Regions from separate parts of the Halomonas sp. ABH4_019 genome, predicted to be linked through region 1. Evidence: predicted binding sites of a transcription regulator. Region 1 holds the regulator's gene; each other region holds the start of a gene.
What was found. The regulator sigma-54, encoded in region 1, starts transcription at its own class of promoters, with help from an activator protein. The targets are predictions, from matches to a motif close to TGGCACNNNNNTTGCTNT.
Positions count from the first base shown of each region.

Region 2: a site for sigma-54 is predicted at 1,156-1,173, ahead of ACXAFN_RS01880 (ANTAR domain-containing response regulator). Genes of this name have one in related genera too.
Region 3: a site for sigma-54 is predicted at 1,176-1,193, ahead of ACXAFN_RS01380 (HAD-IIB family hydrolase). Genes of this name have one in related genera too.

Region 1 covers NZ_JBSWWC010000003.1:322,381-324,640, reverse strand. The annotation lists gene lptB (LPS export ABC transporter ATP-binding protein) at 1-7, shown strand, start outside; gene ACXAFN_RS13815 (RNA polymerase factor sigma-54) at 161-1,561, shown strand; gene hpf (ribosome hibernation-promoting factor, HPF/YfiA family) at 1,673-1,984, shown strand; gene ACXAFN_RS13805 (PTS sugar transporter subunit IIA) at 1,992-2,260, shown strand, end outside.
Region 2 covers NZ_JBSWWC010000001.1:411,676-413,935, reverse strand. The annotation lists gene ACXAFN_RS01885 (CmpA/NrtA family ABC transporter substrate-binding protein) at 1-529, opposite strand, end outside; gene ACXAFN_RS01880 (ANTAR domain-containing response regulator) at 526-1,119, opposite strand; gene ACXAFN_RS01875 (nitrate reductase) at 1,467-2,260, shown strand, end outside.
Region 3 covers NZ_JBSWWC010000001.1:304,366-306,625, reverse strand. The annotation lists gene ACXAFN_RS01390 (aminotransferase class V-fold PLP-dependent enzyme) at 1-113, opposite strand, end outside; gene ACXAFN_RS01385 (porin family protein) at 502-1,002, shown strand; gene ACXAFN_RS01380 (HAD-IIB family hydrolase) at 1,229-2,128, shown strand; gene ACXAFN_RS01375 (glycosyltransferase family protein) at 2,125-2,260, shown strand, end outside.

The DNA of each region.
Region 1 (2,260 bases):
CCTCTAAGGGCTGCGGCTTCGCAAGTCACTGATATAGCGTCGCCAACCGACGACGGGCACGCCGATTGCCATTGGCACGCTAATTGCTTAATCAGCACTTGCATGGCGCCATCCGGGCCACTAGGGTAGGAGCCTCTTCGCCGGAGGAGCGGAACCATCCATGGCCATGAAGGCATCCCTGCAACTGCGCGTCGGCACCCAGCTGACCATGACGCCCCAGCTGCAGCAGGCGATCGGCCTGCTGCAGCTCTCGACCCTCGACCTCCGCCAGGAAATCCAGCAGGCGCTGGAAGCCAACCCCATGCTGGAACTCGAGGACGATTTCGGCGAGCAGGCGGTCGGCGAGACCCCGGAAGACGACTGGTCCGACGAGATTCCCGCGGAACTCTCCGTGGACAGCGACTGGTCGGACACCTTCCAGGACGCCGGCGGCAGCGGCGAGGCCCCCGACTTCGAGCGCCAGGCCGCCGGCCAGAGCCTGCAAGGCCACCTCGGCTGGCAGCTGGCCATGAGCGGCCTCGAGGAGCGCGAAACGCGCATCGCCGAGAGCCTGGTCGATGCCGTGACGCCGGACGGCTACCTGGACCAACCGCTGGACGAGCTACGCGACGGCCTGCGCGCCCAGGGCCTTGAGGGCCTGACCACCCGGGAGATCGAGGCCGTCCTGCTGCGCCTGCAACAGTTCGAGCCCACCGGCGTCTTCGCCCGCGACCTGCGCGAATGCCTGCTGCTGCAGCTGGCCACCCTGCCCGACGACACCCCGCTGCTGCCCCAGGCCAGGCGCTTGGTGCGCCAGTTCCTGGAGGCGCTGGCCGCCAGCGACCGCCGCCTGCTGAAGCGTCGCCTGGGGCTGGACGACGAAGCCCTCGAGCGGGTCATCGCCCTGATCCGCGGCCTCGACCCGCGCCCCGGCAGCACCTACGCCGGCGACGACAACGACTACGTGATCCCCGACCTGATCGCCCGCCACACCCCCCAGGGCTGGCGGATCGAGCTCAATCCCGAGGCCATGCCGCGGCTGCGCATCCAGCCCGACTACGCGGCGCTGATCCGCCGCGCCGACAAGAGCGACGACAACCAGTTCCTCAAGGACCACCTCCAGGAGGCCCGCTGGCTGATCAAGAGCCTGACCAGCCGCAACGACACCCTGCTGCGGGTCGGCCGCGAGGTGATGACCCGCCAGATCGACTTCCTCGAGCAGGGCGAGGAAGCCATGAAGCCGCTGATCCTGGCCGACATCGCCCAGGCGGTGGAGATGCACGAATCGACCATCTCGCGGGTCACCACCCAGAAGTTCATCCACACCCCGCGCGGCGTCTTCGAGCTCAAGTACTTCTTCTCGAGCCAGGTCGGGGGCGGCGAGGACGCCCACTCGAGCACCGCGATCCGCGCCCGCATCCGCAAGCTGATCGAGGGCGAGCCCCCGCGCAAGCCGCTCTCCGACAGCAAGCTGGTGGAGCTGCTCGGCGAGGAAGGCATCGAGGTGGCCCGGCGCACCGTGGCCAAGTACCGCGAGGCGATGCAGATCCCCTCCTCCAGCCGCCGCAAGCGTCTCGGTTAGGGCCGTCGCCAGCCGCGCCGCATGGCGTGGAAAACCGCCTGGCGCGGGGGGTTTGCAAGGCACCAAAAAGGGTTACAATCGGATCACCACCCAAGGAGCAAGGAGCGTGTCATGCAAGTCAACCTCACCGGCCACCACGTGGAATTGACCGATCCCCTGCGTGACTACGTGCAGGAGAAGCTCACGCGACTCGAGCGCCACTACGACAACATCACCACCGTGCAGGTCACGCTCTCCGTGGAGAAGGAACGCCAGCAGGCCGCCTGCACCCTGCATGCCGCCGGTGCCGATCTACACGCCGAGGCGATGGACGGCGACATGTACGCCGCCATCGACGCCCTTGCCGACAAGCTGGACCGCCAGCTGGTCAAGCACAAGGAAAAGACCCAGGCCCGCGCCCAGGGCGCCGCAAGCGTCCGCTGAGCCGCCAATGTCACTCGAAGCCATCCTGCCCCCCGAGCGCGCCCTGTTCGGCGTGCCCGGGGGGAGCAAGAAGCGGGTGCTGGAATTCTTCAGCACCTTCATTGCCCAGAACACCCCGAGCCTCGACAGCCAGGAGGTCTTCAGCCGGCTGATCGGGCGTGAGCGCCTGGGCAGCACCGGCATCGGGCACGGGGTCGCCATCCCCCACTCCCGCAACCCGCATTGCAAGGCGCCCATCGCCGGCTTCCTCAAGCTCGCCGAACCGGTCGACTTCGA
Region 2 (2,260 bases), on a different contig from region 1:
GTGGCAGGGCCACCAGTTCGGCGTCACGGTTCGGGTCGATGCCGCCGAGGGCCAGCCAGTCGCGCAGCTGGTAATGGTGGCCGGAGAAGGGATGCACCATGGCCAGGCGGGGTCGCGGCGCGCCGCGGTGGCGCAACCGGTCGGCGAAGTCTCGGGCGTTGACGGCGGGATCGCGGCCCCCGGGGGTGGCGTCGAAGGGGGTGGCCATGCCCTCGGCCCAGCGGTGCGACAGCACCAGGGTGTTACCGTTGCGGCCGAGCACCAGCGGCGCCAAGACCTCGCAGGGCGGGCCCGAGGCGCCCAGGCTCATGGCCAGCGGCAGGGGGGCCAGCAGCTGGGCGCCGTCGAGCAGCCCCGCGGCGAGCTTGTCGCGCAGGGTCGACCAGGCGCTTTCCCGGGACAGGGTGACATCGAGTCCCTCGGCGGCGAAGAAGCCGCCTTCCCGGGCGACGATCGGCAGGACGGCGTCCAGCAGCGGGACGAAGCCCAGGGTCAGGCGGGGGCGCTCGGGGGCGCGGGACATGCTCATTGGCCTTTCTCCAGTCCTTCGAGGATATCGATCACGCTGTTGGCCACCTCGCCGATACGCTGACCGCGATCCATGGCCAGCTTGCGCAGCATCTGGTAGGCCTGCGGCTCGTCGCAGTTCTGGTGCTTCATCAGCAGGCCCTTGGCGCGTTCGATGCGCTTGCGGTCGGCGAGCTGGTTGCGCGCACGGTCGAGCTCGGTGCGCATCGACTGGAAGGCATCGAAGCGCGCCACGGCGACCTCGAGGATCGCCTTGACCCGGCTCGGTACCAGGCCGTCCACCACGTAGGCGCTGACGCCGGAGGCCAGCGCGGCCTGCATGGAGTCGGGATCGTGCTGGTCGGCGAAGAACACCACCGGGCGCGGATTCTCGCGGTTGAGCAGCGACATGCTGTCGAGGGTGTCGCGGTCGGGGGATTCCATGTCGATGATCACCACGTCGGGGGCATGGCGGGCAACCATCTCATTGAGGCTGGCCGGGCTCGAGAGGTGGCAGATGACCTCGTGTCCTTCCTGGCCGAGGGCCTCCTCGACCATGGCGGCGCGTACGCTCTCATCGTCGACCAGCAGGATTCGCAGTGGCTGGGGCATGGGGTCTGGCTCGTGATGGCGGAGATTTACCAAGGATATGCAACTTTCATTCCAGACGGTGCGTGCGCCGGTGTCGGCGGTCCACCATCCCCGGTTTGCACCGTCGGGGTGCGAGGCGGGCGTTCGGCGCCGCCGGCTGGTGCAAGATGCCTCGCCAGGGATCGGATCAGCCCCGCCAGGGCGGGGCTTGCCGGAGATGGCACGCCCTTTGCTTGAGTCTAGCCAGACCAGGTATATCATCCCGGGCCGCCGCGTCGGTGGTCCATGGCAACGACGCCCACCCTTGCGCTTACCCGGCGCAGCGGTGGGCGTCGTCGTTCCGGGACCCGCGATCGAGGAGCGCACTTATGCATCAAGCTCGAACCACTTGCCCCTACTGCGGCGTCGGCTGCGGCGTGAAGGTCGACATCGAGGATGGGCGCCTCACGGGCGTTGAAGGCGACGGCGACCATCCGGCCAACTACGGGCGGCTGTGCGTCAAGGGCTCGGCGCTGGCCGAGACCCTTGGCCACCGCGGCCGCCTGACCCAGCCTCGGGTCGACGGCGTCGAGGTCGACTGGGACACCGCGCTCGATGCGGTGGCCGACCGTCTCCGGGCCACCCGCGAGCGCGCCGGCGACCATGCCGTGGCGGCCTACCTCTCGGGCCAGCTGCTCACCGAGGACTATTACGTCGCCAACAAGCTGTTCAAGGGCTTCCTCGGCACGCCGCACCTGGATACCAACTCGCGGCTGTGCATGGCCTCGGCGGTGGCCGCCTACAAGCGTTCGCTGGGCGCCGATGCCGTGCCCTGCAGCTACGAGGACCTGGAGGAGGCCGAGCTGGTGGTACTGGTGGGCTCCAACCTGGCCTGGAACCATCCGGTGCTCTACCAGCGGCTGCGCACCGCCAAGAGCCGCAACCCGCTGATGCGAGTGGTGGTGATCGACCCGCGGGTCACCGACAGCTGCGAGATCGCCGATCTGTACCTGGGCCTGGCGCCCGGCAGCGATGCTCGGCTGTTCAACGGTCTGCTGGGATGGATGGCCGACAAGGGCAAGCTCGACGACATCTATCTCGAGCACCACACGCAAGGGGTCGACGAGGCGCTGGCCGCGGCCCGGGAGGACGATTGCCGCATCGAGGCCATCGCCGCCGACTG
Region 3 (2,260 bases), on a different contig from region 1:
TCGCGCATCACCTGCTGGAAGCTCTTCGACATGTGGTTGAGGGAGCGGTCCGTGTAGACCACCGAGTACTCGAGCAGTCCATCGGGGTCGACATCGGGAAGTAAACCGGCCATTGCAGTCTCCATGTTGCGGTGCGGGCCTAGGCTTTGTCTGAAAGCCGGCGAGCGAAGGCTAGACAAGGCAAAAATCAGCGAGAAGCCGGAGTTCACGGGGTGTAAACGAGGACTTTGACCGGGCTCGCGCACGAGCTGATTTTTAACGCGGTATAGCCGAGCGCAGACAGTTTTCAGGCATTGCCTAGTGCGTGCTCAAGAGGATATGCCCTATCGCTGTTTCAGGCCAGAGGCGGGATGGCCGGGCCCCGTGGCCGGCGCGCCGGAGGGCGAGGGCGGGGCGGTGCCGTGGCTCGCCGATGCCACCGACGTTCGTGGCGAAGGGGCGCGCTTTGTACCAGACTAGGCGTTGCGCAGGGAAACATTGTTTCCCAACTGGAGGACCACCATGAAGACCTTCCTGATTCCCGTCGCCGCGGCCAGCCTGATGGCGGCCACCGCCGCCCAGGCCCAGAGCCCCATGAGCTATCAGCCGAGCTTCTACCTTGGCGGAGATGCGCTGTTCTGGGAGCTGGACCCGGATGGCGGCGGCAACTTCGACAGCACCGGCCTGCGGCTGCGGGCCGGCGTGTCCTTCAACGACTACCTGGCCCTGGAAGGGCACCTGGGTACCGGTGGCTCCGACGGCCCGGTGAAGCTGGACTACCTGGCCGGCGGCTACGCCAAGGGCATGCTGCCGCTCTCCCCGGACTTCACGCTGTACGGCCTGCTCGGGGCGACCGAGGTCGAGTTCGACAGCGAGAACACCGAGAGCGACGTCTCCTACGGCGGGGGCGCCAGCTATGCGCTGATGCCGAACCTCTCGGTGGACGCCGACTACATGCGCTATCTCGACGAATCGAACTACGACTTCAATGCCGTCAGCCTGGGCGCCACCTATCACTTCTGAGCCCGCTCCGGCAGCACCTCCCTCGACGCCCTCGCCCTCCGGCGGGGGCGTCGCGCGTTGGGGCGTTGGGCCGCACCTCGGTAATGCGCTTGCCCCGTCGTGGTGCGGGCCGCCCGTCGCGGGGGCGACGTCGTCGTCACCCGGCGGCCTGACGGCGCCACTCGGGGGGAAATTGGCATGCTATCTGCAATGTGCCTCGTGACCACGCGAAACACGAGGTGTCGCCATGTCCCGCTCTTCGCCCCACGCCGAGACTGCCGGTCCTCGGCTGCTGTTCACCGACCTGGATGGCTCGCTGCTCGATCATCGCAGCTATGACTGGGCGCCGGCCGCCGAGTCGCTCTTCAGGTTGCGCCGGGAGGGCGTCCCGGTGATTCCGGTGACCAGCAAGACTCGCAGCGAGCTGCTGGCCCTTCGCCAGGCCCTGGGGCTCACGGAGAGCCCCTTCGTGGCCGAGAACGGCGCGGTGGTGGGCCTGCCCGCCGCCTGGTGCCATGCCCGGCTGGAACGTACCCCTGGCCCCGACGGCCTGGTGATCAAGACGCTGGGCGTCGACATCGGCTTGATTCGCCAGCGACTCGCGGTGTGGCGTGCACGACTGGGCGTGCATTTCACGGCGATGGGCGAGATGACCCTCGACGACCTGGTCGCCTTCACCGGCCTGTCCGAGGGCCAGGCGCGCCTGGCGCGCATGCGAGAGGGCAGCGAGCCGCTGATCTGGGAAGACAGCGAGGCGCTATTGGACCGCTTTCGCCAGGGGCTCGCCGGGGATGGCCTGCACCTGTTGCGCGGCGGGCGTTTCTGGCACGTCACCGGCGCGTCGGACAAGGGCCGGGCGGTGACCTGGCTGACCGAGCGCTATACCGCGTTGCGCGGGGTGCAGCCGCAGACGCTGGCGCTGGGTGACGGGCCCAACGACATCGCCATGCTCGAGGCGGTGGACCAGGCGGTGGTGATCCGCGGCTGCCATGGCCTGGAGGTGTCGCCCCGTCAGCCGAGGCTCTACCGTAGCCGCGCCAGCGGGCCCGCGGGCTGGGCCGAGGGAGTCGATCACTGGTGGGGGCGAGGCGAGCGCCGGCCGCGGCCGGCGCTGAGCGTGGCCGAGGCGGGGAGGGCCACGGCATGAGCGATTTCCATCAGAACGGCATCATCACCGACTTCCACAACCTCACTCGCCGGCCCCTCGAAGCGCTCGAGGCCGACCTGGTCGGATTCTCGAAGCAGCGCCCGATGAGCCTGATCCTGCCGTCGCTGTTCT